3 regions of the Nitrincola iocasae genome follow, and region 2 is predicted to be linked to each of the others. Evidence: predicted binding sites of a transcription regulator. Region 2 holds the regulator's gene; each other region holds the start of a gene.
The links. The regulator sigma-54, encoded in region 2, starts transcription at its own class of promoters, with help from an activator protein. The targets are predictions, from matches to a motif close to TGGCACNNNNNTTGCTNT.

Region 1: a site for sigma-54 is predicted at 5,968-5,985, ahead of F5I99_RS06000 (DUF3305 domain-containing protein). Genes of this name have one in related genera too.
Region 3: a site for sigma-54 is predicted at 3,117-3,134, ahead of fliE (flagellar hook-basal body complex protein FliE). Genes of this name have one in related genera too.

The regions. Positions count from the first base shown of each region.
Region 1 covers NZ_CP044222.1:1,312,956-1,320,472, forward strand. Annotated here, with positions in the region: gene trpB (tryptophan synthase subunit beta) at 1-1,188, opposite strand, end outside; gene F5I99_RS05970 (hypothetical protein) at 1,185-1,427, opposite strand; gene pdxB (4-phosphoerythronate dehydrogenase PdxB) at 1,552-2,712, shown strand; gene F5I99_RS05980 (flagellar brake protein) at 2,717-3,457, shown strand; gene F5I99_RS05985 (hypothetical protein) at 3,551-3,856, opposite strand; gene F5I99_RS05990 (helix-turn-helix transcriptional regulator) at 3,977-4,891, opposite strand; gene fdhD (formate dehydrogenase accessory sulfurtransferase FdhD) at 4,884-5,750, opposite strand; gene F5I99_RS06000 (DUF3305 domain-containing protein) at 6,034-6,498, shown strand; gene F5I99_RS06005 (DUF3306 domain-containing protein) at 6,495-7,049, shown strand; gene F5I99_RS06010 (4Fe-4S dicluster domain-containing protein) at 7,211-7,517, shown strand, end outside.
Region 2 covers NZ_CP044222.1:3,003,148-3,010,664, reverse strand. Annotated here, with positions in the region: gene F5I99_RS13825 (YhdP family phospholipid transporter) at 1-1,958, shown strand, start outside; gene yjgA (ribosome biogenesis factor YjgA) at 1,968-2,501, opposite strand; gene F5I99_RS13815 (HPr family phosphocarrier protein) at 2,510-2,779, opposite strand; gene rapZ (RNase adapter RapZ) at 2,791-3,648, opposite strand; gene F5I99_RS13805 (PTS sugar transporter subunit IIA) at 3,652-4,116, opposite strand; gene hpf (ribosome hibernation promoting factor) at 4,137-4,427, opposite strand; gene F5I99_RS13795 (RNA polymerase factor sigma-54) at 4,476-5,981, opposite strand; gene lptB (LPS export ABC transporter ATP-binding protein) at 6,021-6,749, opposite strand; gene lptA (lipopolysaccharide transport periplasmic protein LptA) at 6,752-7,264, opposite strand; gene lptC (LPS export ABC transporter periplasmic protein LptC) at 7,251-7,517, opposite strand, start outside.
Region 3 covers NZ_CP044222.1:531,207-538,723, reverse strand. Annotated here, with positions in the region: gene fliG (flagellar motor switch protein FliG) at 1-942, opposite strand, end outside; gene fliF (flagellar basal-body MS-ring/collar protein FliF) at 935-2,566, opposite strand; gene fliE (flagellar hook-basal body complex protein FliE) at 2,623-2,985, opposite strand; gene F5I99_RS02520 (3'-5' exonuclease) at 3,185-3,808, opposite strand; gene F5I99_RS02515 (putative nucleotidyltransferase substrate binding domain-containing protein) at 3,813-5,645, opposite strand; gene F5I99_RS02510 (VC_2705 family sodium/solute symporter) at 5,681-7,420, opposite strand; gene F5I99_RS02505 (hypothetical protein) at 7,512-7,517, opposite strand, start outside.

The sequences.
Region 1 (7,517 bases), 1.7 Mb from region 2:
GTCGGCAACGTAGTCAGCATCCTTATCACCCCGACCGGAAATGTTTACCAGGATCGTTTGTTCGGGTTTGAGTGTCGGCGCTGTGCGGATAGCCCAGGCGACTGCATGAGAGCTTTCCAGCGCCGGGATGATGCCCTCGACCCGTGACAGTGTCAGAAACGCATCCAGGCATTCCTGATCAGTTGCGGTTTCATACTGAACCCGACCCAGATCCTTCAGATAAGAGTGCTGAGGTCCAACACCGGGATAATCCAGACCCGATGCAATGGAGTGAACCGGCATAGGTTGGCCATCTTCAGTTTCCAGTACATAGCATTTCATGCCATGAATCTGTCCGGGTTTACCCAAGGTGAGAGTCGCTGAGTGTTTGTCGGTATCCAGACCTTCCCCCGCTGGCTCAACGCCAACCATTTTTACCGACTCATCATCCAGGAAGGCGGTAAACAAGCCAATCGAATTACAGCCACCACCGACGCAAGCGGTCAGATAGTCAGGTAATTTACCAAAACGGGTCATAAACTGTTCGCGGGCTTCTTCACCGATGATGGACTGGAAATCCCGGACCATTTTCGGAAAAGGGTGCGGGCCGACGACAGAGCCGATGGCGTAAATGAAGTTATCTGGATCTTTCAGGTATTCTTCAAATGCACTGTCGACTGCATCTTTCAAGGTTGCCGTGCCGCGGGTTACCGGAATCAATGTGCAGCCGAGAATTTTCATTTTGACCACATTGGGGTGTTCTTTTTCGATATCCACCTGGCCCATGTGAATTTCACAGGGAATACCTACCAGGGCACAGGCCGTGGCCAGTGCGACGCCATGCTGGCCCGCGCCAGTTTCAGCAATCACCTTGGTTTTGCCCATGTATTTAGCCAGCAGGGCCTCTCCCAGGCAGTGGTTGATTTTGTGGGCACCGGTATGGTTCAGGTCTTCGCGCTTCAGGAAGATTTGCGCACCTCCCAGCTTTTCGCTCAAACGGCGCGCATGAAATACCGGGCTTGGGCGACCAATATAGTCGGCAAACAGCACTTTCAATTCGTTTTGGAACTCAGGCATCCGGCGAATCTCTTCATACGCCTTGTCAATGTCGTTCATTACGCGCTGCAGTTCAGGAGGGATGATCTGGCCACCATATTCACCAAAGTAGCCCTCGGCATCAGGCATGGCTGCGTATTCGATTTTGCTCATAGATACTCCATAAGGGGGGCATTATCACTGCGCTCGCTGAAGCCACTTTTAATCAGGCTCAGGCGCAATTTGGTTACGTATTTTTCTGCTTCATGCAGTGAGGACAGTACGGTATGACTGAACTCGCTGTCATCATTGAGGCTATTGCCCCAGCTTTGCGTAAGAATCCAGTCACCAACCAGATCCTGATAGACGCTGACAGTAAAATAGTCAGCCTGTTTTTGCCAGCGTAATAACACAGATTTTCTTCTGAATAGGTAAGGAACAATGACCCAGACCGGGGTTACGTTTTATAATGGCGCGAAATTGAGCCTGAAAATGCCTTTTTTGTAAAGACTTGTTGTAAAACCTTGGAGAGGTCTGTTGAAGCCAGCCCCGTTAAAAATTGTTGCGGATGAGAACATTCCGGCACTAGAAACACTGTTCGCGCCTCTAGGCGAACTGCATACTCGCCCTGGTCGGGCAATCTGCCGTGACGATCTGCTGGATGCCGATATTCTACTGGTTCGTTCGATCACGCCGGTTAATCGGGCTCTGTTGGAAGGCACTTCGGTGCGTTTTGTGGGGACAGCAACCATTGGTACTGATCATATCGATCTTACGGCACTGGCCGAGCTGGGTATCGGCTTCAGTAGTGCGCCGGGCTGTAATGCCGATGCGGTTGTGGAATATGTGCTCAGTGTACTGCTGCATCTGGCTGAGGAGCAGGCCTTTGATTTATGGGGTCGATCGGTTGGTATAGTGGGTGTCGGTAATGTCGGCTCACGACTGGCTGCCAGACTTCAGGCGCTGGGTATTCGTACCTTGTTATGCGATCCACCTCGGCAGCGCGTCATGCCAGCCGCACAAGCGGCACACTTTTGTTCGCTGGAACAGTTGTTGAATGAGGCGGATATCGTCAGCTTGCACACGCCTTTGACCCGTTCGGGTGAGGATGCCACCTGGCACCTGCTGCAGGGTAAGACGCTGGCAATGCTGCAGCCTGACACTATCCTGATCAATGCCGGACGCGGCCCAGTTATTGATAATCGGGCGTTGCTTGAACTGGCGCTGCAGCGCGATGATCTGACGCTGGTGCTGGATGTCTGGGAAGATGAGCCCGCCGTTGATCCGGCGTTGGCGGCGCGCGTCAGGATTGCTACGCCACATATTGCCGGTTATTCGCTGGAAGGTAAGTTACGCGGAACCTGGATGCTCTACCAAGCCTGGTGTGCATTTTGTGGCACTCCTGTACAACAGTCTTTTGCGCAACTGCTACCACTTGCCGAGGTGACTGAAATGCAGCTGACTGAAAAGGCAGGCCTATTGTCACCGGTACGAATGCTGTACGATCCTTTTCGTGATGATCGTGCACTGCGTGCCAGTTTGGCGGCGCCCCAACAACAGCAAAAAGCTGCTTTTGACCAGCTGCGCAAGCAGTATCCGGTCCGGCGAGAGTTCAGTGCCTTAACCCTGCGATTACCTACTGATCAGCAGCCAATTTTCAACGCGCTGGGCTTTCCGGTCGCGGATGCTAAAAAGTGAATTCATGTCTCAAGTCAGTCTGAAATCTCAATCGGGTGAGTTAGCCACTCGGCGTGCGTTGCCGGTAGTTTCATTGGCGCAGTTGCGCCCACGTCCAGGGGAGCCGGTGCGGCTTGAAACACGTCTTCCCAAAGGTCGCTATTCAGTGCGTTTAGTGGGCATTCACGACCAGAGTGCGGTCATTGTGACCGCGCCGAAAAGCCGTAAACCTTTGCTGACGGAAGGGGTCTCTCTGAATGTGAAACTACTGTGTGGCAATACGCTAATCAGTTTCAGTACGCGTTTGCTCAAAGCGCGTTCAGAACCTTTCCCTCACTGGATTCTGGCTTATCCGACTGCACTGGATACCGTGCCGTTTCGTCAGCATACCCGCGTACCTGTGCATTTAAATCTATTGTTGGACAAGGGGGATGCTGATCCACATGCTGCTCAAACCGCCCTGTGCGTTGATATCAGTTTATCCGGTGCCTCGGTGGAATCTCCCATGGCGTTGGCCGCAGTCGGTGACAGTGTGTTTCTGACGGCGAGGGTATCGGTTGCGGGTATAGATCATGTGATTCTGGCACCTGCCAGGGTACGAAGTGTTATGCAGACGGAGAGCGGTTCACTCAAGGTTTATCGTCATGGCATGTTATTTGATGAGATGGAGGAGGAGACGCGTCTGGTTTTGGCTGGTTATGTGTATCAGCAGTGGTTGTATGAATGCGGTGAGTTGCATGACACAGAGTCGTTTACTCTGCCATAAATGAAAACACCCCGACTGGCGGGGTGTTTTTATGTACAGGATGTACGGTACGCCGCGGGCGCATGGATGCGCAGGAGCGGCGTACAGGTAAGATTACTTACCGAAGCTCTGCATTTCAGCCATCACAGTTTTGCTGGATTCTGTGGCCAAAGAGGTGAAAGCTTCACCCTGTGCTTTGAGCAGGTTGTACAGTGAAGAGCTGGCTTCAGTGTTGAACTTGATTACTTCTTCAGGAGTTTTCAGGCTTTTAGCTTTTTCAGCTTCAGACTTGAAGAAGTTAACCAGTTCTTCGCCAGATTTTTTCTGCAGCTCTACAGTTTTGCTGAGAGTTTCAGTCTGCAGGGCGATCAGGCTTTTAGCGGCTTCAACAGGCTTCTGGAAATCAACAGTGTTTGTCATGAGAGTCTCTCCTAATGTTTAATGATCTATGCAGTGTTTTTGTTGCACTGCACAATACGTCCGATTATAGGGGTATGAGAGCCTGTGTCAAGTACTTTTTTGTGCATTGCACAAATGTTTTTACGAGTCTCTGACCTCACCGTTCCAAATTAGTTTTCCGCATTGGCTAAGATCGTAGCCTTCCAGCTTTGTCGCAGTCTGACGACCCTCAGGGCTTTGCAGCCAGTCAAACACTTGCTGTAATAACGTCCTGAAGAACACCTGTCTGGGTATGACCAGTTCAAAGGCTTCCTGATACACTGGCACAAAGGTCAGGCCGCATTCGATGGCGGCCGCTTCTGTGCCAGGGCCTATATCCGCCAGATTCCGGGCAATCGCTGAGGCAACTTCAGTTTCGGTGAGCGCTCTTATGCTGGCGTGTATTTTTTCAAAAGACAGGTTCTGCTGTTGCAGCCAATCTTTCAGAAAGCGCTGGGAGCCGGCGCCTTCCTGGCGGATTACCCAGCGCTTGCGTAACATTTCAGTGGGCTCGCTGAGTAGGGTGTCGGAATCATCCTTGCGCAGCATCAGTCCCTGACGACGCTTGAACAGATGTACCAACACCCAATGCCGGGAACCAGTATACTGACGAATCAAGGCCGGGTGTCTTATTTGGCTCTCTTCGGCCCGCCCCCAGTGCACGGCACAGCAATCAACTAAACCTTGAGCCAATAATGACAAGCCCGCCTGGGTGCCAGTGGGCATATAGCTGTAGAGTGCCTGATACTGTTGTTGCTGCATGATTCTCAGTAGTGCGGCTTTCAGCAGTGGATCATCACTGCCGGCAAACAGCAGTCGGTCACTGAGTACGCCATGATGACTGGATTCCAGTAGCCATTGGTCGATGAGCTTTCGTGGAAACAGCCATTTTCCGGTGACCTTGGTGGCAGGCAGATGGCCATCACTGGCGAGTTGGTAAACTTTTTTTTCGTTCAGGTGCAGGTAGGCAGCCGCATCCTTGACAGTCATATAGGGGGATGGAGATGGATCACTCATCCTGAGACCTCCGTTTATTTGATCGAGCCAGGGGAGCAGGCTTATTATCCAGTTCCAGGCGTGTCTGACCGCTGAATACCAGGAAGTGTCGGCCTTTGGCGCGAGCCAGCATAAGTATGCCCAGTTCATTGGCAATCTGCAGTCCCATTTCGGTGGCACCCGAGCGAGATAAGAGTGCACTGATGCCCATTTGCGCGGTTTTCATCACCATTTCAGAGGTCAGGCGACCGGTGGTATAGAAAATTTTATCGTCACTATTAATACCCTCCAGCCACAGGCGACCTGCCAGGGTATCCACCGCATTATGCCGTCCTATGTCTTCACAGAAGCTCAGTACCTCGCCCTCTGCAGAGCAAATAGCGCAGCCATGTACTGCACCGGCATTTTTGTAGGTAGCGTTATGTTGATTCAGACTGTCGAGTAAGTGGTAAATCTGCGATTGTTTCAGTGTCCATTGGCGCAACTGTAAGCCTTTTAAGCGCTCCATCTGGTTGCCGAACACCGTACCCTGTCCACAGCCGGTGGTAACGGTTCGTTTAGCTAACGTGGCTTCTATATCATCAGGGGTATGGGAGGTAACGACAGCGGCGGCTTCAACCTCCCAGTCCACTTGAACAGCAAGCACATCATCAAGTCGTTCGACCAGACCCTGATTGCGTAAATAGCCTAGCACCAAGGCTTCAGGGTCTTCGCCTAGTGTCATGAGCGTGACTATCTCACGCTTGTTCAGATACAGCGTGAGGGGTCTTTCGCAGGCCAGCGCCTGTTCCCGCCAGTTACCCTGTTCATCCATGACCTGTGAGAGGCGCGTCAGCGGGGCACGTGCCTGTGTCATTACTAAACCGGAATGGTTAGTCATAGTCGATCCTTAGCCGGTTAATCACCATTGTATTCAGCAACATCTGTACCAGTCTTTCGAGTGCGCTGGATAGGCGGTATCAGGGTGGTGTTGCCTAAACAGCAGGGTTTCAGGTGGGTCATTTTGTCCCGTATGGGGCTGGGTATGTGATTATTTGACCCTACTCTATGTCAGCGAAGAGTATAGCAGGGCTGGCGACACAAGCCGTTATCAAATACGGCACATTACTTGCCTTTGGCCTACACTTAGGTTTAACAGAAATTCATAACAGGAGATGGGTGAAATGCAGCCTGATCATGGTCCGACATCAGATAAGTGGCCCTTATGGGTATTGCTCGACCGACAGGAAACCCAGTCGCGCGGCTGGCCATCGGTATCCTGGAAAATTTCTCAGATCAGTGCCGTGAAACCTGAAGACCCTGAGGCCGTGCCCTTGTGCTTACAGCTGCATCGTGATGAACGCATCGCCTATCGCTTTAACTTGAGTGCCCAGGCACCCACGTTGTTTGTGATCTGCGAAGAGATGGACGCGGGTAAACTGGTACCACGTAAGCTGTCAGTGGCACAGGATCTGGCAGCGGACCATCTGGATGCCGGGCAACCGGTGCTGAGCATTCCCATGCCGCAGCCTGTTTATGTCTGGTTGGAGCAGTTTATGGCACAGCACGGTGAGCTGGAAGATCCCAAGGCGGGCAAGCGACGTTTGCGTGCCCAGGCATCCGGTGAGATGAGTGGAGGTACGGCATGAGCGAAGGGTTTTTTAATCGCTGGTCGAGAATCAAACAGTCTGGTGAGGTGGCTTTGCCTGATGTTGAGCCGCATGCTGGTGAAGCGAACAGTGCTGAGTCAGACGTCAGCCTTGTTCAGAATACTGAGCTGACGGAGCAGGAAAATGTTACTGATCAAGCGGTGGCTGAAACCGAGTCCCTCACAGATGAGGATATGCCGGATATTGACACGATTGATTCCCGCAGTGATATGTCGGCTTTCTTCTCAACAGGTGTCTCAACTGAGTTGAAACGTCAGGCGTTGCGCAAGTACTTCCACCAGCCTGAGTTTAACTTCCGAGATCCTTTGGATGAATACAATCTGGATTACTCTCAACCGAAAAAACTGGTTGCTGTCGTCGGTGAAAAGGTACGCGGTTGGGCAGAGCAGCAACTCGAAGATGCAATGCAGCAAGCACGTGATAGCCTGGTGGACGCGAATGCCGATACACAGGCATCAACTACAGATGAGTTGCTTGAGGCGGTTGGCGCAGATCGCCCCGAAAAAACTACCCAGGAAGAGACAAAATGACCCACTTTCCTGCCATATGTGCCTTTTTGTTGGTGTATAGGTGATTCATTTGTGTAAATCAGGTTGATAAAACTGGCTTCTAAATTGCAATAACTTATAAATAACTAAAACTCGACCACCTGAATGATTGCAAACTTGCAGGTGAGCCTGAGAGAGAGTCAATGAAACCCAATAGTTTAATTACGCATCAGGCCTTTACGGCCACACCTGAGTTAAATGCGCGTGCCCGACAGCAGGCACTGAATGCCATGCCTCCGCTGATGGCGATGCAGGATGGCGTGATCAGTTATACCAGCCGAGGGCATTTGCTGATACTGGGTCCTGAAGACCTGATTCGCCTTGTGGCGGCTCAGGTACAGGGTGTCAGCAGCAAAACCCTGCTGGCGATGGGGCAGGTCTCAAACCAGGATGATGCGCATCTGGAACGGGCTATGCAGGCGGTCCCTGAGCTGACTCCCTTGTACTTGC
Region 2 (7,517 bases):
TGATACATGCAGGCTTACGTCCAGATTCGCAACATTTACCGGTGAGTGTGCAGTTGTTTCTGGATGCCGATCAGGCTGAGTTTGCCTTCCATCCCGATTGGCCGGTGGTACGGGATGGGCGGATATTTTTACATCTGCGCAACACAGAGTTGCGAATTGATATTGCAGAAGGGAATATTCTCAACTCACGTATCAATAGTGGCTGGATCTATCTACCACCACAAAGTCAGCAGTTGCATGTGGCATCGCTGTTAGAGGGCGATGCGTCTGATTTTAGTGCACTACTGACTGAGTCGGCGTTGGGGGGCTATCTAGGGTCAGCTTTTGATGACTTACAATTTAGCGGCGAGACCACTACACGTTTGCATCTCCAGGTTCCGGTGGATGACCCCGACAAAATAGATGTTAAAGTCCAGACGGCACTTAAACAAAGTAGCCTGCGTCTACTGGAAAGAGATATTTATTTCAGCGGCATCAATGGGCAGCTTAGCTATACCACACGGCAAGGGCTGACATCGGACAGTTTACAGGGGCAGTTGTTTGGGGAAGCGGTCAATGCCCAGATAACTACCGAAGGTACTGACACGCAAGTTCATCTGCAAGGGGCTGTATCCAGTGTGAATTTGGACCACCTCGCTGGTATAACACTATCCGATAGGCTTACTGGCAAAAGTCAGGCGCAGATGGATATGACCTTTTGTGCTGAGTCGTCACGCTGCCCACGCATGGAGATACGTTCAGACCTGGTAGGAACAGCGGTTGATCTACCCTTGGTATTGGCAAAACCGGCTGAGGAGAACCGCTCGCTGTATCTGGACATCTATCCTGAAAATTCACGTTTATCTTTTCACTATGATCAACTGCTGCAAGGTGTTATGGACTTGTCAGCTGAGCTGCGTGGACAGGTGTTGCTGGGCCAGGGAGTTCCGGTACTGCCGCAAACCGCCAGGCTTGAAGTATCTGGTGAGTTGGCTGGACTAAGCGCCCAAGGCTATATTCAACCCCCAGCATTGGTCTCTGAAGGTGAATGGGTCGCTCGATTTGCTTATCTGCATCTGCCCATTGCAGATGCAGAGTCTGAATCTTCTGTGCCGTTGCTGCAATCGGGTAGTGATCAAACGCACTCGGTAGATACCTCAGAGCTTCCCAGGCTTGATCTGCAAATTGATGACTTGCGTTTGGGTCAGCGGGCTTTGGGGCGCTGGCAATTGCGTATGCAACCACAAGCACAGCAGGTAACCTTTGAAGACATACAGGGTGAGCTGCTTGATTTTTCTGTGAGTGGCAGAGCCCATTGGCAAGCTGGGGCACATCCGGCCACAGACCTGACATTAAACCTGTCAGGCGCTGATTTGGCTGATGTGCTTGATCTTTGGGGGCAGGGAAGGCCTCTGGAGACAACTCGGTTAGTATCTTCAGCACAATTGACCTGGCCAGGTGCTCCCTGGCAATTCAGTGTGGCTGAACTGGATGGTTCTTTCAGCTTTCAGGCTGAAGAGGGGCGTATCATTGAATCCGGTAGTGGTGCTAACTTGCTGCGGGTATTCGGGCTGCTTAATTTAAACACCCTGTCAAGACGACTGCGACTGGATTTTAGTGATCTGCTTCAGCGTGGCTTGGTATTCGATGAGTTAAAGGCCAGCTATGATCTGAATGGGGGGCTGGCAAGTACCCGTGATCCATTCATGCTAACTGGCCCGTCGGCCTCCATGGAAATTACCGGCAGCGTCAACCTGAATACACAGCAACTGGATAAAACCATTAAGGTGAGTGTGCCACTGAGCAGTAATTTGACTCTTGGGGCGGTGTTACTTGGGGCTCCTCAGGTTGCCGGTGCGTTATTCATTTTTGATAAAATCATGGGTGACCGCATCGAAAAAATGACCCGCATTGCCTATACATTAACGGGTCACTGGGATGATCCTGAGCTGAACCTGCTGAACGCTAACGAGGGCTGATGTCCTGGCTCAGTTTGATTCGGTGGTGTCACGCAGAAAGCGGAATAGCTTACGATACTGCGTCGGGGGTTGCTGTTTTTCAATTTCCCGTCGGGTATTCCGGATTAGTTGACGCAGTTGCTGGATATCTGTCTGTGGGTGATCATTGATAAAGGCTTCCAGTGCTTCATTTCCGGCTGTACCTTCAAGCAGTAATCGCTCACGCCACTGCTCAATGGCATGAAACTTCTGGTTATGCGCCTGGCTTGCGGTATCAAATTCATCTAATGCCAGACGGATAGCGTCCACGTCAGCATGGCGCATTAATTTGCCAATAAATTGCATATGGCGTTTTAATGCCCCGTTAGAGGTGATGCGTCGGGTTTCGGTTATGGCTGCTCGCAGGGCTTCATCCATCGGGATTTTCTCCTGCTGATCCGGACGCAGCTCGGTGATGCGTTTACCCAGTTGTTTCAGCGCATCCATCTGCCGTTTCAGCTCAGAGCGACTGACAAGTATATCTTCATCATCAGTCTGAAAGTTATTTTGATCTGGTGAATTCATAAGGGGCTCTATTCCGGCTCATCAAAACGGTTGTTGATCAGCGTAATTATGGCTTCAAAAGCCTGGTGTTCATCTGTGCCTTCAATACGAAGGTTAAGCTCAGTGCCTTTGCTGGCTGCCAGCATCATCACTGCCATAATGCTTTTACAGTCGACGCAGCGGTCATTTTTTTCAATCTCAATCTGACTGGAAAAACCACTGGCCAGGGTGCTGAGCTTAGCGGCGGCTCGTGCATGTAAACCGAGTTTATTAATAATAGTGATGGGAGATTCAATCATGCCTTTCTCAATCAGGTCAGTTCACGGTGACGGACGTGGACACTATCCATGGACAAGCTGAAATGACTAGCCAGGTATTCTGCCAGATAGACCGAACGATGTTGGCCTCCAGTGCAACCTATACAGACTGTCAGGTAGCTGCGGTTATCCTGGCGAATACGCGGTAACCAGCGTTCCAGAAAATGAGTGATATCGGCCGCCATTTCATCCACATCAGGCGACTGCTGCAGAAATTCACGCACCTCCGTATCCAGTCCTGTCAGGGGGCGTAATTCAGGTATCCAGTGAGGGTTGGGTAGTGTGCGGACGTCAAAAGTGAAGTCAGCGTCCAGTGGTACGCCATGTTTGAAGCCAAAGGACTCAAATAGCAGGGAGAGGGATTGCTCGCGCCTTTGTGTAATACGTAGTTTGATACGATCACGCAGCTCATAGAGCGTCAGTCGGGTGGTATCAATGCGCATGTCGGCCAGGGTCGCGATGGGCTCCAGTAACACGCGTTCGTATTCAATTGCTTCACGTAATCCTGAGTGAGTGTCGGTGAGCGGGTGTTTGCGCCGGGTGGCACTGAAGCGTTTTAGCAACGTGGATTCTGATGCATCCAGATAGATGACTTCACAGCTCAGGTCACTGAATTGTTTGAGTTGTTCAAGTAACGCTGGAAAGCGTTCCAGGTTGCTGGTCAGGTTCCGGGCATCAATACTGACCGCTATTTTTGACGGGTTTCCCGTGGCCTCAGTCATTTGCTTGATCAGTTCGGGTAGTAAAATGGCTGGCAGGTTGTCGATGCAATAAAAGCCAGCATCTTCAAGTGCTTGCAATGCCGTGGTTTTACCTGAACCAGATCGACCACTCAAAATGACCAGCTTCACAGCTTAGGCCCCTTGCCTGGCAGCGTTCAGGAAGCGACTGTACAGCGTTGCTGCATCAGCAGCACTGCGCAGTGTTTCACGTATTTCAGACTGACTGAAAAGTTCGGCAAGCCCGGCCAGTGTCTGTAAATGCTCTGTAGCGGCATCTTCAGGTACTAGCAGGCAACAGAGAAGGTCGACTGGACGGTTGTCTATCGCGTTAAAATCAATCGGCTCTTTCAGGGTGACTAAGAGTGCGAGAGCTCGATTGCACCCAGCCAGACGACAGTGTGGGATCGCCACACCGTCGCCGATACCGGTACTACCGAGACGTTCACGATTGAGTAGGGCACTGAAGACATCTTCAACTTCCAGTTTATCGATCTCGGCGGCCAGAGCTTCGCTGGCGATTTCTAAAACACGTTTTTTACTTCCTGCATCAATATGACAAAGTGTCAGGGATTCAGTCAGTAGTTCGGATATAGGCATATGATAGTCAATACTAAAGGTTATTTATGAGATTTCATTTTTTCCTTGTGCTTAATGATCTGACGATCCAGTTTGTCGATCATGGCATCTATTGCAGCATACATGTCATCCTGTTCGGCTTGTGCAAATATTTCACCACCAGCTACATGTAAGTCAGCTTCAGCTTTCTGGCGCTGCTTCTCAACACTCAGGGTCACCTGTACGTTGGTAATATTGTCGAAATGACGCTCAAGACGCACGAATTTACTGCGCACATACTCATTTAATGCATCTGTCAGTTCTACGTGATGACCAGTTATATTGATCTGCATGGTTTCTCTCCTTAGTGCTGGTACGATAAGGTCGTACTCTATAGTTAATTAAAGCAGACGCTTGCGCTCATTAGAAGGCGGAATGCTTAGCGCTTCACGATATTTTGCAACGGTACGTCTCGCTACGTTGATTCCCTGCTCTTTCAGCAGTTGTGCGATCTTGTTATCGCTGAGGGGTTTGGCTGTATTTTCAGCAGAGATCAACTTTTTGATCAGCGCCCGGATAGCTGTAGATGAGGCGCCTTCACCATCAGCGGTATTGACCTGGCTGGAAAAGAAATATTTCAGCTCGAAAATACCTCTGGGGGTATGAATGAATTTTTGTGTGGTGACACGGGAAATGGTTGATTCATGCATGGACACCGCTTCGGCGATATCATGCAGCACCATGGGTTTCATGGCTTCATCACCTGTATCGAGAAAGTCACGCTGTCGCTCTACGATCTCAGTCGCCACTTTCAATAGCGTATCATTTCGGCTCAGTAAGCTTTTCAAAAACCAGCGGGCTTCCTGCAGATGGTTTTTCAGGTAAGTATTGTCTGCGCTACTGTCAGCGCGGCGGATCAAATCAGCGTACTGTGAGTTAATCCGCAGTTTCGGAGCGATATCGGGATTAAGGGATACAATCCACTCATCATGGATCTTGCGGACCATAACGTCAGGAATTACATATTCAGATTGGGTGGAACTGATCAGTGCGCCGGGTTTGGGGTTCAGTGATCGGATCAGATTGATGACATTATCTAACTCAACGTCATTTAGGCGCATTTTGCGCATCAGGGTTTTGTAGTCATGACTACCCAGCAGCGGAAGAAATTCCCGGCAAAGACGGATCGCTTGTTCACGCCACTCAATTGCATCAGGCAGTTGCTTGATCTGAATACACAGGCATTCACTCAGATCACGGGCTGCCACACCGGGTGGGTCAAACTGCTGAACCCGATGAAGTACCGCCAGAATTTCATCTTCATCTGCTTCCATGAACAGTTCCGGCTGTTGTGCCTGAAACTGTTCCAGAAGTTCTGCGGGGTCGCTACGCAGGTAGCCATCGGCATCAGTAGCATCGATAATGGCTTCCGCCACCATGTAATCCTGCTCACTCATGGGCGTTAAGTTCAGTTGCCAGATCAGATGATCCTGCAGAGTGTCTTCTCGGGTATCATTATCCTGATTGGGCCAGTCGCCTTCAGTAGCCGGGCCGGTACCTGAGCCTTGAGCCTGGAAGGTATCTTCCCAGTTGCTGTCAGTGGGCAAATCTTCCGGAATAGACTCATTCCAGTCATTATCTGCTGCTGTGTCATCGCTCAGACTGTCTGAGGTTTCACTGTTACTGCTGAGTGCGGCCGTTTCTTTGTCTTCATAGGTTTCACCCACGTGCCCTTCGGCCGCGTCAGACTCTTCATCACTGACTTCCAGCAACGGGTTGCTGTCCAGCGCTTGCTGGATCTCCTGTTGCAGATCCAGAGTTGACAGCTGTAGCAGGCGGATAGCCTGTTGCAGCTGTGGCGTCATCGTGAGATGTTGGCCGATCTTGAGATGTAACGCTTGCTTCATATGCCGTTTAGATCACTTATTCAGAGGCAGGGATGGTGACTAGAGTTGGAACTGATCGCCCAGATAGGCGCTGCGAACCTGCTCATTACCCATTATGTCAGATGGACTGCCATCTGCAAGGATGGCGCCTTCACTCACTATGTAGGCACGTTCACAAATATCGAGGGTCTCACGAACATTGTGATCTGTTATGAGTATACCTATATTACGTTCCTGAAGATGCCGTATAGTTTGTTTAATGTCATTTACTGATATCGGATCAACACCGGCGAAAGGTTCATCAAGCAGAATGAAGCGGGGCTCCGTGGCCAATGCCCGGGCTATTTCCACGCGTCGACGCTCCCCCCCGGACAGCGCCATGCCAGGACTATTTCGTAGATGGGTAATATGGAATTCCTGTAACAATTCTTCCAGCAGTTGTGTGCGATCTGATTTGGATAATTCTTTGCGGGTTTCCAGAATAGCCATCAGGTTGTCACTAACGCTTAGTTTTCTGAAAACTGAAGCTTCTTGGGGCAGATAGCCTATGCCTTTTTTGGCACGGTTGTGCATGGGTAATTGGGTGATATCCTGCTGCGCAAGGCGAATATTGCCTTTGTCGGCATTAACCAGCCCTACAATCATATAGAAACAGGTTGTTTTGCCTGCGCCATTGGGACCCAGCAGACCCACTATCTCACCCTGATTGATACTTAGGGATACATCGCGAACAACATCGCGTCCTTTGTAGGACTTGGCCAGGTGCAGGGCTTCCAGTGTAGTTGTCATAGCTACTGATCGCCTTTCGGTTGAATGACCATTTGTACGCGCTGGCCATCCTGAGATTCACTTCTAAAGGCATCAACGACTGACTTGTCCATATCATAAACGATGCGCTCTCCAGTGAATTCATCAGCATCCTGCATGACGCGAGCGTTTTCTGTAATGGTTACTGTCTGATCGGGCACACGGTAATCCATACGCAAGCCGTAGGCTTTGGTTAGCGGTTGCTCGGCGCTGGCTTGTTGGTGAAATTCAGCTGGGGCACCGGTAGATAAAATTCTGGAAATGCTACCGGTATCATCACGGTGCATTTCGACACGTGAGCCCAGCATCAGCATGGTACCCTGACGTATCTCAACTGATCCGGTATATACAGCGATACCTGTAAGTTCGTTCATGCTGGCATGATCAGCAGAGACATAAATTGGCTGCTCCTGATCTTCAGGTAAAGCCTGAGCGGTCTGGCTTAGTATTACTAGAGCAGCGATCAGGCACCGCATTAACATTTTAGTAGGTCGCATAATATCCTCTTACGTCAGACAGCAGGTCTATACGGTGTTCTCTGAGCCACGCCTGCATGCCGATAGCATCAGTACGGTTAGTTCCCTGTTGAATCTGAACCGGGGCATCGGTTTCGGCATAATCATCCGGTGGCAGTAGTGTCATGACTGATGTCGTCAGTACCCAAGGTGTATCTGCTGCAGGATTATCAATAACCCTGACGTTTCCTGCAAGTTCAATCTTGCTTTCATCATCAAGCATGCTGCCCAAATC
Region 3 (7,517 bases), 1.7 Mb from region 2:
TCGGGCAACGTTGAGAATTTCTTTCTGCGCAGACTCCACTTCGCTGATACGCACAGGACCTTTTGCTTCCAAATCATCACGCAGCAGCTCAGCAGCGCGCTTGGACATATTTTTAAAGATTTTTTCCTGTAATTGCGAGTCAGCACCTTTGAGCGCAACAACCAACTGATCTGTCTGAATTTCTCGTAGAATAACCTGTATGCCACGGTCTTCAACATCCAGTAAATTATCAAATACAAACATCAGATCAGAGATCTGGTTGGCCAACCCTTCATCGGACTCCTTAATCGCATCCATTAGCTCAGCTTCTATCTGCGTATCTATGAAGTTCATAATATTTGCCGCAGATTTCACCCCACCCAAACGCGTCAACTGCGTTGAACGAGGACCACTGAACTGACTTTCCAGCATATCATTCAGCTCCTGCAGGGCTTGTGGCTGAATCTGATCTAATGCAGCAACCCTCATAACAATATCCAGACGCACTTTATCATCAAAGAAGCTTAAGACATTAGCTGCCTGATCCGGCTCCAGATAGGATACTATGACGGCCTGAATCTGCGGGTGCTCAAAGCGGATAATTTCAGCGACCTGACGGGCATCCATCCAGCGCAGCGTATCCAGCCCCGAAGTATTAGTACTGAAGAGTATTCTGTCGATCAGAGTTTTAGCCTTATCTTCACCCAAAGCCTGATTTAACATTGCCCGAATGTAACGGTCATTGTTGATACCAATACCCGTCTGATCACCGACCACATCCAGAAAATCTGACACAACGGACTCGACACGTGATTGAGGTACATTATCCAGGCGAGACATAGCCTCACCTATCCGCTGTACTTCTTTCGGGCCAAGGTGTTTCAGTATTTCAGCGGCGTCGCTTTCACCCAGGCTAATCAGCAACACAGCTGCTTTTTCAATATCCGTCAGCCCATCACTCACGCTCTATCACCCACTGTTTAATCGCTTGGGCCACCCGGGCCGGGTCCTCTGCTACCATACTGCGAATTTCATTCAACTGATAATCAAAACTTTCATTAGGCGTAACCATAGCAGCGGACTCTACACCACCAAAAGTCACCTTGTCATCGGCTATATCCGAACCATTCAGCGAGTCCAACTCAGCCGAGATCTGGCCCGCTGGCCCTAGCTCATTTACAGGTCGACTGCCACCTGCGGTAGATAAGTGCTTCAATACAGGACGCAGAATACCCAGAACCAGCACCAGCACAAACAGACCAGCCCCCAACTGTTTAAGCAAATCCCAGAACCAGTCCTGCTGCCAGAAAGGTGTATCCACTACCTCAAACTCTTCAGGCGGCACAAAGGATGAATTAATCACATTAACACTATCCCCTCGTAGCGCTGAAAAGCCCACGGCATTCTGCACCAACAGGCGCAAGCGGTCCAAATCTTCTTCGGACCATGACGTTCTGCTCAACTCCCCTGTCTCTGCATCAACATTGCTCAGATCATCAACGACCACCGCAACCGACAAACGTTTGACACCCCCCATTTGCTGACGGGTATAACTGATGCTACGGTCCAACTCAAAATTACGTGTCGCTTGATTACGACTGGTTCCGGAACTTCCCGCGCCAGCCATCGTTCCATCCGCTCCGGCGACTTCCGGCACAGCTACCGGTCCTGGCGGCTGATTTGCTAAAGCACCAGGGACACCCGCAGCCACATCGCCAGCTTCTCGGTGCTCTTCCATGACCTGTTCACTACGCAAAGCCGGCAAATCAGGATTATAGACCTCGCTGGCTTGTTCAATTTCGGTGAAGTCTATATCAGCGGATACTTCGGCTCGGAAATTACCCAAGCCGACAACCGGCTGCAGAATACTGTTTACCCGGTTAACCAATGTGTCTTCCACCTGACGCACATATTCCAACTGACGTGCAGCCAGTACCACATCCGAATCAGCATCACGAATATTCAGTAGACGACCACGCTGATCAACAATGGTGACATCTTTGACATCCAGCTCTGGAATACTGGAAGCAACCAGATTGGCTATCGCAGCCACCTGGTCTCGTTCTAACTGACGTCCGGATAGCAGCTCGAGGAATACCGATGCCCGAGGCTTGCTCTGATCCCGAATAAAAACCGTATCTTTAGGAATCGCCAAGTGAATACGTGCAGACCTGACAGCCATCATATTAGAAATAGTTCTGGCCAGTTCACCTTCCAGGCCACGACGGTAACGTGTAGTCTCCATAAACTGACTGCTACCCATGCCATGGTCCTGATCCAGCAACTCGAAGCCTATGGTTTTATCAGTGGAAAATCCATCTGCAGCCAATTGCAAACGAGCCCTATGCACATGGGATTCAGGCACCAAAATAGCACGACCGTCCGCGTCAAAGCGGTAAGGAATTTGATTAGTTCGCAGCTGTTCTATAACTTCATTAGCATCAGAAAAACTTAAGTTGGCATAGAGAACTCGATAGTCTGGTTGTTGAGACCAAAGCACTACAGCAAAGCCAATTGCAACACTTGCAGCCAACCCAACCATTAAACCCAATTGACGTAATATCCCCAGGCTGTTGAACCCAGCCATGAGACCGCCTCTTGCATTTAATGGACCCGCTGTATTTTCCATTTACACCAACTCAGTTAGATGGGCATCTTAGAGATATCTTCATAAGCCCTAACCAGGCGATTACGCACCTGGGTTAAGGCCTCGAAAGAGATAGACGCTTTCTGCGCCTGAATCATCACCTGAGGCAAGTCAACACCCGGATCGCCACGCTCATAGGATTCACGCATCTGATTTGACATTTTTTGATTTGAATTCACCTGATCCACAGCCGTTCTCAGCAAGTCGGTAAATCCAGTACGCTCAGAATCTTTAATAGTATTTCCGGGCGCCTCAGGCCGTAAGCCCGGCATGTCGATCTGGCGCGCAGCCTGCTGCATATCAGACCGCATGGATCGCATTTGCGCCAGAACACTATTGATATCAGACCGCTCAATCATGTTCAGACCTCATTGGATAGTGGCATTTTTTTGACATTATAGCGTCATTATTTAGCAACAAGAAGTCGACAAGCAACTTAATGACAATTTTTTGTCATATCTAATCGTAAACCTGATGCAATGAGTACTGAAATGCAAAAAGCAGGCCAATGCCTGCTTTTTTGAAGTATAGCTTTCTGTTTACACGAAATGGGCGCTGCTAATCAGCTAAGGGGGCGCCAAATTTCAACCGAACATACATCAAAGCAACCGTTATAGCATCACCCAATGCGGTGTGCCGCTGAATAATCGGAATATCCAATTTTTTGGAAATAGTATCGAAGCGTAAATCTACATCACCACCGACTGTCTTCCATTTAATGATGTCGTGATACACATGGGACAATTCAATCGCTTTATTCGGCAAGCCAAAGCCATATTTTGGCCGAATATATTTATCCAGCATGCGCACATCATAATTCACATAGTAGCCCAGAATCGGACGATTACCGACAAATTCCAATACCTGTTCCAGTGCATCATCAAGCTCTATGCCATCCACCAGATCACTGGCACGAATTTTATGTATCTTGATAGAGTCACCTGTCAGGGAAGCCGGCGGCTTAAGCTTAATATCCAGACGCTCACTGGTAATTACTCGCCTACCGCGAATACGAACAGCACCTATAGACAGAATTTCGCCTTTCTTGACATCCAGACTGGTAGTTTCACAATCGAGCGATACCACCTCGTCACCTTTGTAGGGTTCAAATAGATGGGCATAGGGGCTGTCCCGAAACTCTCTACGCTCTTTAAAGCGTCGGATTGTTCTTGGAATAATCATTTTGTCATGAGCCTATATGGTAACGCGAAGCCAAGAGCTTCTTGAAATCCTTGACAATTCTTAACGCATCTCTGAGTAGATCTCTCTCCAGCTTATTCAATCGCTGCAGATCTATGGCATTGGGCGTTTTATCAATACCATCTGCACTCTCCTCCACCCGCTGAATTTGATGCTTCAGCCGAATTTGCACAAACAGCGACAAAGCTTCAGCCAGATTCTCGCCCACAGATTTGCGCAACTCCTCCATTTCCACCAGCATTTCGATACGCTTAAAAGTATTGGTTTCCAGTATCCTATGTTCCAGCGCCATAGTACGCACACCGTGCACTATTGGAAAAATTCCACCCTTCTTGATATCCAGCATCCCTTTATCTTTCAGATTACCAAAAAAGGTCAGCGGCGTATCAAAATTAAGTGCTGCCTTAGCAAAATGCGAAAAGAAAATATCGTTATTTTTTATACTCCGAAGAAAAGCATTCCTCGCCACCTTAAACATAGCAGCATTACCGGCAAGTGGCTTGCCATCAACAGCAATAGCCAATTTCATTACCGACTCACCGTCAAATTTCTGACTCCAACCACTTAACTTTGCAGCCCACTGGTTGGTGGAATTAACCCACTCCGGATTTGACACCATGATATTACCTGGACAGGGCGGAAAACCAAATGAGATCAAAGTCTCACTGAACTTCTGCATCACCTTGTGCATTTCTGGCCATTCCAGACCGTCCCGAAATAGCAGACCATTGTCCTGATCCGTTTTCATTATCTGTTCGCCACGACCTTCTGAACCCATCACGATCAAACAAACATGTGGACGCATATCGTTAGGAATCACCAGATCAAATAGCTTGGAAATAATGCGGCCATTCATTGCCGCTAGTAATTCCATAGTAAAGCGAATTTTGACGCCCGTTGAAATCAGCGCTTTAATCAGGTCGGTCAAACCCTGTGCGGCCTCTCTCAGGTCATCAAGCGTTTGGGCACGCTCAACACGCAGGCCTATAACATGAGAGTGGCTGGAGAAATGACTCAACACATCTGTCAGCTCAACAATACCGAAGAGCTCAGCACCACGCATCACCACCACTCGCTCGATTTGCTGCTGCGTCATCATGATCAGTGCATTAAACAGATAGTCCTGCGGGTCTGTGGTGATCAGTCGATAGCTGGCGATCTCTGACACATCTGAATCCAACGGCAGACTCTTGATGATGACCGCATCAAGAAGATCTGTGCCGGTAACCATACCGTAGCGATTACCTTTCTTGGCAAGTACACAATCTGCCTTCATTTCACGCATCATGCGGGTTGCTTCAACGATTGAAGTACCCTCAAGCACAATCAGAGGTTCACGGATAGTGCCATCTTCAATGCGAGCAAGCATAAACTCGGCCATATCCTGATTCTGACCATGCTGCGCTACAATTTCACGCTTGGCTGTCAGATTTTGCTGGAAATAATCAGCGAACAACGCATTGCTGGCAATCAAATCCATCAGCGTGCGGGTGGGTAACACATGACAAATGGTTTCTTCTACGGCAATAAAATTATGAATCGCCTTACCATTCAAAACTGACCATCCACCAAAATAATCTTCATCCTGGTAATGTACAAACACACTGGCAGCCGCATCGTTATCGACCAACTCAGAACCGTCGCTTTCACCCACTTTTCCCTTAAGCACAATAAAAACGCCTTCAGGGACCTCACCGGCCGTAATAATGGTTTCACCTTTCTGGAAATAAGCAATATCCAGATGGCTATTAAGCATTGCCTGCTCTTTCTGACTCAGCAGACTGAAGGGCAGGTTATCCATATTAAACGATTCTGACATAGTGACTCCTGTTATTATTATTCAGAGCATTGAACTCACTGCCTGACATGTGAGGCAGTGCTTTTGAAAAATACCGCCAGCAACAGTGTAACGCCTAGATTAAGCACTAGAGCGCACGCTCCAAATGCTTCTGGTGAGAGCGACAACGGCAAAGCCGCCAAGCCTGGTAACGCCCAACTCAGCTCAAACCAGAGAGTATATGCCAAGTAGCTGGAAAAACCGGTTAACATGCCCGCAAACACAGCATAAGGATGCAATCCCGGCATAAAAATTAGCAATAAGGTTGGTGTGAATAAAGCCGCGGCGGCCAGGGCAATAATCCAGTTCATCAACTCAATCAATGAACCCGGTAGCAACAGTGCCAGAACACCGGCTAGCAGCAACATTATCACCGCCACAAATCGCGCCAGCTTGAGTTCAGCCTGCTGGGTCAAACGTCTTGAAAGCAGTTGATTTGCCGCAGAGTGTGCCGCAGAAACCATCAATATCGAAGCGCTGGATAAAATAGCCGCAACAATCCCCACACTAAGTATACCAATCACCCAGACAGGCATAGCAGAGACCTCTGGTATTAGAAATAAGTGCAGTTCCTCTGCGACATACAACTCAGATGGAAATCGCTGCAGCAGCGGCTCATAGACACCAGCAGCCGGATTAAGCATAAGCGGCTCTCCGGACAAACCAGTTTCACCGCTGTATAAAGGTACCAAACCTTCAAAGGGTTGGCCCGCTGCATACTGCACCTTGCCATCCTGCGTATGATCATACCAAGCAAGGCGCTTATTTTGCTCCCAACCGTAAAACCAATCCGGCATACGACTATAAGCTGTGCCCTCATTCGACTCACCATTGACAGCTTTAATCAGGCGCAACTCCCCCATGCTGGCAATAAGAGGCATAGAAGAATAAATTAATCCGAGAAATACCAACATCCATACTGTGCTATAGCTTATATCAGCAGTTTTTTTGACTGACTGATAACGTAACAACAGATGTGGAAGAACGGCAACGCCTGCCATCAATGACACCAATAGCAATACAATATCCATAGTGTCACGTGAAGACGCATGTGGCGTAAAACCTAACTGCTGCCTTAGATTGTCTAGCGACACTTGAAAGTCAAAGCCGGAACCAGAATAAAAGCTACTGCTAAACAGTACACCAAAGCGCTCATCAAACTCGGCCGCAAGATAGATGGAAGGTACCATCAATGCACAGAAGAGAACACAATATTGCAACATTTGCACTTGTGTCATCGCTTTCATAGAGCCAAGCACAACATAAAAGAGCAACAATAGCATGCTGATCATGATACCAGCCTGACTGGACAGCTGCAGATGCCGGGAAAAAATCAAACTCATCCCGCGCAGTTGCAACGCCAACAGCAGTGTACTAATCAACACAACGATCAGTAATGCAAGGTGCCTGACAAGACGTGAGTTATAGCCCGCACCAAGGTAACCGGACAGACACAAGTGCCCGGAATGAAATTGAGCCGGTGCGACCCAAAGCCCCATCAAAACCAGCCCAGCCAGCCAGCCCGTCAGTATTAGCTGACTATCCAATGGATTAACTGAGAACAGACCAAACAAACCCAGAAATGTTGCCGCACAGAGCCAGTCAGCCGCCGAAGCCATGCCACAGGCAAGAGGTGATGGGCTAGCACTCGATGTATAAAAATCCCGTCCTGATCCGCTACGACCTGAAGCCATGACTAACAGATAGAATATCGCTACTGCGCCGACTAGCAGAAATATAAACAGATCTGTTCGCATCAGATCATCCCTTAGGCATTAACCAGCATTCACAGACCAATCTAACAAAGCTCACTCAGCATCGATAGCCGGACTTTAGTCTCAGCGGTACTCAGCT